DNA from 2 places in the Paenarthrobacter sp. TAF1 genome. Region 1 is predicted to be linked to the other one. Evidence: predicted binding sites of a transcription regulator. Region 1 holds the regulator's gene; the other holds the start of a gene.
What was found. The regulator HrcA, encoded in region 1, represses chaperone genes, less so after heat shock. The targets are predictions, from matches to a motif close to TTNGCACTCGNNNNNNNCGAGTGCNAA.
Positions count from the first base shown of each region.

Region 2: the regulator HrcA is predicted to act here: its motif matches at 2,278-2,304, upstream of AB4Y81_RS09890 (Hsp20/alpha crystallin family protein).

Region 1 covers NZ_JBFRDO010000001.1:227,819-231,223, reverse strand. The annotation lists gene AB4Y81_RS01055 (DUF4870 domain-containing protein) at 1-115, opposite strand, end outside; gene AB4Y81_RS01050 (DUF3097 domain-containing protein) at 245-1,096, opposite strand; gene hrcA (heat-inducible transcriptional repressor HrcA) at 1,329-2,336, shown strand; gene dnaJ (molecular chaperone DnaJ) at 2,387-3,405, shown strand, end outside.
Region 2 covers NZ_JBFRDO010000005.1:374,304-377,708, forward strand. The annotation lists gene AB4Y81_RS09880 (hypothetical protein) at 771-1,148, opposite strand; gene AB4Y81_RS09885 (J domain-containing protein) at 1,145-1,543, opposite strand; gene AB4Y81_RS09890 (Hsp20/alpha crystallin family protein) at 1,771-2,193, opposite strand; gene AB4Y81_RS09895 (MerR family transcriptional regulator) at 2,334-2,777, shown strand; gene AB4Y81_RS09900 (glycosyltransferase family 4 protein) at 2,940-3,405, shown strand, end outside.

The DNA of each region.
Region 1 (3,405 bases):
AAGTGGCCCACTGCCTGTCCTCGCTGGCTGTCAACGGGAGTGCGTTGGCAGGGGCGCCATGGTACTGGGGCCGGCCTGCGGCGCTGCCCGGTTCTTCAGGAGCGTTATCTGCCACGGTGTCTTCCCTTTGCCTTAAATGCTTTAAAGATGCTGCTGTGTTGCTGTCCAAGAATACCGGGCCGCGCGTCCTTCCCGGGACCAACGCCCCGGAAGCATGCCGGATCCTGATGATCCGGACCGTGGACTACGGGACGGTGAGGAAGTCGATGACTTCTTCCACACGCCCCAACAACGATGCCTCAAGGTCCGCATAGCTGTGCACTGCGCCCAGCAGGCGCTGCCAGCCCAGCCCGATGTCCTCCGCTGTTTCGTGGGGCCAACCGAAGGCCGTGAGAATCCCGGTCTTCCAATCAGTGCCGCGGGCAACGGCGGGCCATTGCTCGATGCCCAGGACCTTCGGCCGGATGGCCTGCCACACGTCCACATAAGGGTGGCCCACGATCAGGACGTTGCCTGCAGCGCCGGGGACAGTCATGGCCTCGGCTGCGATCCGGGACTCCTTTGAGCCCGCCACGAGGTGGTCCACCAGGATGCCAAGGCGGCGGCCGGGACCGGGTCGGAAGTCGGCAATGGCGGACTTGAGGTCGTCCACGCCGTGGAGCGGTTCCACCACAATTCCTTCAACACGGAGGTCGTCACCCCAGACTTTCTCCACGAGTTCAGCGTCGTGCTTGCCCTCCACCCAGATGCGGCTGGCCTTCGCGACCTGCGCCCGTTGCCCCTGGACCTTTACCGAACCCGAGGCCGTGCGATTCGCCTGAACCGCTGAAGCGGGCCGGCGAGGGGCCGGAGGCATCAACCTGATCGCTTGTCCTTCGAGAAGGAATCCGTACCCGAGTTGGAACGACTTCGTTTTACCGCGCCTGTCCTCGAGCGACACGATGTGCATGCCACCGGTCTTTTCCACCCGGGTGACTTCGCCCACCCATCCTGACTGGACGTCTTCGAGGACCATGCCGCGTTGCACCGGCACCTCAGGGAGCTGGCGTTTGGCTGGAGCGGTCAGGTCCTGCGGGCCCCAATTGTCGAAAGCCAAGGAATTCCTACCTCTGTGGTGATGTGAAAGGGGACAGGGGCGGGTTGCCGTCAGCCGGTATCGGGACGCCGCCCTGGATGCAGTCCTCGGACGGTTTCAATGCTAACAACGTGGTGGCTCATACTAGACTTGTTAGCACTTGGGCATGTTGAGTGCTAAGTGTGCGGTGATCCATTGGAGGTCCCGCGGGGACCGGTCCCATGGACCATGGCAGTCGTCAGGAGGTGTAGCAATGAGTGAGCCACGCAAATTGGAAGTGCTGCGTGCCATCGTTGAGGATTACGTGCATTCCCGGGAGCCGGTGGGATCGAAAGCCCTCGTTGAGCGTCATCACCTGGGTGTTTCCAGTGCCACCATCCGCAATGACATGGCTGTCCTGGAAGAAGAAGGTCTTATTGCCGCCCCGCATACCAGCGCCGGCCGAATCCCCACTGACAAGGGCTATCGCCTGTTCGTTGACCGCATCTCCCAGGTCAAGCCGTTGTCCGCCGCCGAGCGTCGGGCAATTCACTCGCTGCTTGAAGGACCCGACGACGTCGATGACATTCTTGAGCGCACAGTACGGCTCCTTTCCCAGCTGACCAACCAGGTCGCCGTCGTGCAGTATCCCCACTCGCACCGCGCATTGGTCCGCCACGCGGAGTTCGTTCTGCTGGCCCCCAAACAGGTGCTGGTGGTCCTCATTGCGGACACCGGGAGCGTCGTGCAAAAAGTCATCGACGCCGGTTCGGACGTGGGGAACGAGGCTTTGATGTTGTTGCGGTCACGATTCCTTGGCAGCATCGCCGGCACCCAGCTGGCACTCCTGCCGCAGGTGTTACCGTCGGTGGTGGCCCTTTGCCCGCCGGATCTTCGTGCCCTCGCCCAAAGGCTGGCCACTGGCTTGGAATCCCTGAGCGACACCAGCCGTGAGGAACGCATTCTGATGGCCGGTACGGCCAACCTCGCACGTTCCAACGTTGACTTCCCGCTAAGCATCGGTCCCGTGCTTGAGGCCCTTGAGGAACAAGTTGTCATGCTCCGGTTGTTGTCGGACATGGGAGACGATCCCCGGGGCGTGACAGTCAGCATTGGCCGGGAGAATCCGTACGACGGCCTGGCCGAGGCCTCTGTAGTGGCCACCGGCTACGGTTCCGGCGCCAAGGTGGGAATCCTTGGACCGACCCGCATGGACTATCCCACCACCATGGCAGCAGTTCGTGCCGTGGCCCGTTACCTTTCCCGCATTCTCGGCGGCTGAACACCGGCCCGGGAAAACATCCGCAGTACAACCAGGAAGAGATACCGACTTTGAGCAGCCACTATGACGTTTTGGGAGTCTCGCCGGAAGCCACCGGGGAAGAGATCAAAAAGGCGTACCGCAAGTTGGCGCGGAAACTCCACCCGGACGTAAACCCGGGTGAAGATGTCGCGGAGCAGTTCAAGGCCGTGACGCACGCTTACGAAGTGTTGTCAGATCCCCAGAAGCGCCGCGTCTACGATGCCACGGGCAACGAGAACGGCACTGATAACGGCTTCGGCGGCGGCTACGCCGGCCAGGGCTTCGCCTTCCAGGACATCTTCGACACTTTCTTTGGCGGCGGCGGTGGACACGGAGGGCCCGCCTCCCGTGTACGACGTGGCCAGGACGCCCTTATCAGCGTTCGGATCGACCTCAAGGATGCCGTGTTCGGCGTCAACAAGAAGCTTGAAGTGGACACAGCCGTGGTCTGCCCCACCTGCGACGGCAGCTGCTGCCGCCCGGGCACCCACCCTGAACGCTGCGACATTTGTGGTGGCAGCGGCCAGGTTCAGCGCGCCGTCCGCTCCATTCTGGGGCAGGTCATGACCACCGCCCCCTGTGGTTCCTGTGAAGGCTTCGGCACCGTCATCAAGGATCCCTGCAACGAATGCAACGGCCAGGGACGCATCAGGAGCCGCCGTTCGCTCACCATCAAGGTTCCCGCCGGCGTCGCTACCGGTACGCGAATCCAGCTGTCCGGCCAGGGCGAAGCAGGACCTGCAGGTGGTCCGGCCGGTGATCTGTACGTGGAGATCCGCGTCAACAACGATTCCACGTTCGTACGCGAAGGCGACGACCTCCACGCCACCCTCAGCGTGCCCATGACGGCTGCTGCCTTGGGGACCGACGTGCAGCTTGAGACGTTCGACGGCGCACAGGACATCGAAGTGAAGGCAGGCACGCAGTCCGGAGAGGTCATCACCCTTCGTGGCCTCGGCGTAACGCACCTGCGGGGCTACGGCCGCGGCGATCTCAAGGTTCACCTGCATGTGGAAACACCTACCAAACTGGACCATGCACAGGAAGA
Region 2 (3,405 bases), on a different contig from region 1:
AGACCACCACCCCCTGACTGACATTGAAGCCCGGAAACAAACCGAAGCCGGGAACTAGGAGCGGCCAATGGATAGGTGTCACAACTTTTAACAGAAAGTCGTACTAGCAGCTGGTGCAGCCGCCTTGGAATTCTTTCCCAGGCTGCACCAGCCTTCTTTTGCCCACGCGCCCTTTCGCCGAGGGGTTGGCTCTCGGCACTTTGGGGGCTGCCTTTCGCCGAGGGGTTGGCTCTCGGCACTTTGGGGGCGCACCTTTCGCCGAGGGGTTGGCTCTCAGCACTTTGGGGGCGCACCTTTCGGTCGAAACCTCGCCCCTCGCGCCAACCACGACGGCGGTCCGCCGGGTTGGGGCGGCCACACCTCCTGCCCTGCGCCACATTTGTGGTTCCACGCCACCCAACCTGCCCTGCGCCACATTTGTGGTTCCGCGCCACCCAAACTGCCCTGCGCCACATTTGTGGTTCCACGCCACCCAAACTGCCCTGCGCCACATTTGTGGTTCCACGCCACCCAAACTGCCCTGCGCCACATTTGTGGTTCCGCGCCACCCAAACTGCCCTGCGCCACATTTGTGGTTCCGCGCCACCCAAATTTGGGTGGCGTCAATGCGTATCCATGGCGGCCATCGGTTTGCGGGTCATAAACGCTCGACGCCGGCCGAGGCGTCGGCACTCACCTCGCCGAGGGGTTGGCTCTCGGCACTTTGCAAGCACACCTTTGGGTCGAGACCTCACTCCTCGCGGCAACCCACAAGACGCTCGAACGCTCACTCACAGCTGCGGGCCGTAGATGAACTCCTTGGCATGATTGACGGCCTTCTTGAAGGCGTCGTTGCGAAGTGTCACCTGCTCCTGGTTGGCGCCTCCTTTTGGTTCCACGAACGTGGTGGGTCCGGGGCGCAGCATCCAGATGTCACCTGCCGGCGGCAAATAGAACACCCCGAAGGAGCGATGCTCTGGATCGTCGGTCCAGATGGGGACGACGGCGACCGCGGCACCGGTGTCCGGGTTGATCCACTGCGCCCGGGGAAGGGGTTGCTCGTGGACTTCCGGGTCCAGGAACGGCGCTGTCCCCCTGCCCCAGCGTTGTTCGAACCGCTCGTAGAACGCGGGGATGATGTGGCCGTCATACGGACGCCAAGCACTCATGGATTACTCCTTGGTGTTCTCAGGTTTCTGGAAGAAGGTTCCCAACGGGTGGGCCCAAAGGTGAGCGGTGACTGCTCGCCGCTCGTCCCAGGCCGTGGTTCGCGCCTGTGCACCCGGACCTTCACGGGTGTTCCGCCGGCACCAACAATGGATCCACTCCGCCGCGCCCGATCGTATGCCTCCCGCTTTCCTGGGTCCGACAACACGACGTACGCCTGCATGATGGCGTGCAGTTCCTGGAGGTCGGCCGCGGAGGTGGTGTCGCCGTCGTCGACCTTTTGGCGGGTGTCCGGGTGGTGGGTTCGCAGCAGTGCGCGGTAGGCGCGGGTGATTTCACGCGCCGTCGCGTCCGGCGGCACGTGGAGGGTGGCGTAGTAGTCGGGTTGTGTACTCACTGCGGGTTCCGGTTCATGCTGCGGATCAGGCGATGGCCCCCAGCCTGGGCCGGGGGCCATCAATCGGGAGACGATGGGCGGGGGTCGCTTTCATGTGCGCTAAGAAACGCTGTGACGTGGCACGAAGCCTGCGCCCGACTTTTCCGATGCGGCCGCCTCCGTCGTTCCCGGTCGCTGCCCTGCCGGTCGGCCACCCCCGGGTGAGCCTTCCGGCAGGACGGACTGGATTATGCGTTGATCTCCTGCCTCTGCCCATTGGATGTGATTTCAATGCGCCGTGGCTTGGCCTTTTCGGCGACGGGGATGCGGAGTGTGAGTACCCCGGCGTCATAGCTGGCCTGGACGCCATCGGTGTCCAAAGTGTCACCCAGGATGAGTTGCCGGCTGAAGACACCCTGCGGGCGCTCGGCGGCAATCATCTCCGTGTTCTCGCCCGCGGGCGACTTCCGTTCTGCCTTTACCGTCAGGACGTTCCGTTCGACATCCAACTCCACCGAATCAGGGCTTACGCCAGGCAGATCGAAGGCAACAACGAATTGTCCGTCCTCCTGCCATGCATCCATCGGCATTCCGGCCGGGCGTGCTGTTGTGCCAAAAACCTGTTGGGCGAGCCTGTCGAATTCGCGGAACGGGTCAGTGCGCATCAGCATTGGGTTCTCACTCCTTTGGTTTTGATGCTGATTCTGTTGTAGGTTCCAGCCTGTTCGATCTGTGTTGGCTGGTATAGATTTTTTATAGCACTGGTGAGAGAGTGGTGCAAGTAGCTTTTTGAAAGATTTCGGAGGTTCTAATGGCGGTTTCGGATCGCGCGACTGCTGCCCAGGAGCACGACGGCGGCCTGCCCACCCCAGCGTCCGACGGCGGCACTGATGGTGGCCGGGACACGCAAGGGGTCTATGCGATCTCAGTTGCCGCGGAACTGGTGGGAACCGGGCAGCAGAACATCCGGCAGTACGAGCGCAAGGGTCTGCTCACCCCCGAGAGGACCGACGGCGGCACGCGCCGCTACAGCGAAAACGACCTGACCACGCTGCGCCGGATCGGGGTGCTCCTGGATGAAGGGTTGAACCTGGCCGGCGTGAAGCGGGTACTGGAGCTCGAGGAGGAGAACCGCGGGCTGAGCGAGGACAACCGTGGGCTGAGTGAGCACAACGAGGAACTCCGCGCGGACAACCGTGGGCTGCGGAAGGATTTGAAGAGGGCGCGGGGTGGGCGACCAGCCGAACATCAGTAAGTCGCTTCCGGCTTTCCTACTCCAAGCGCGAGTGTTTTCTTCAAGATTCCCCCTGCTTTCTGCGAGTCGGAGACCAACCCAACCCACCTGTTAACCCACTCTTCCCGCACAGGCCACCCCCGCGCACCCAGTAAGCCACCCGCCGCGACCACCGTGGGAGGCGTGAGGATCGCAATCGTCGCCGAATCATTCCTGCCACTGATGAATGGGGTTACCCACTCGATACTGCGGGTGCTGGAGCATCTGCAGGAGCGCGGGGATGAGGTGATGGTGATCGCGCCGTCGACCTCGGACACTGATGTTTCGAGCGTCGAGAAGGGCGCGTATGTGCACCGGCTTCCCTCGGTGCCGCTGGCCGGTTACACGAATGTGCGGGTGGCGTTGGGTGGTGTGAATCGGGTCAAGCGAATCCTTGCCGATTTCGCGCCCGACGTCGTTCACCTCGCCTCCCCTTTCGTCCTCGGCTGGCGCGCCGTGCAGGCCGCCCACCAACTCGGCATCCCGACGGTCGCGATCTACCAAACCGAAGTTCCCAGCTACGCGGGCCGTTATGGCGTGCCGTTCCTGGAGAACTGGGCCTGGAACCGCGTGGACAACATCCACCTCCTGGCCACCCGGACGCTGGTGC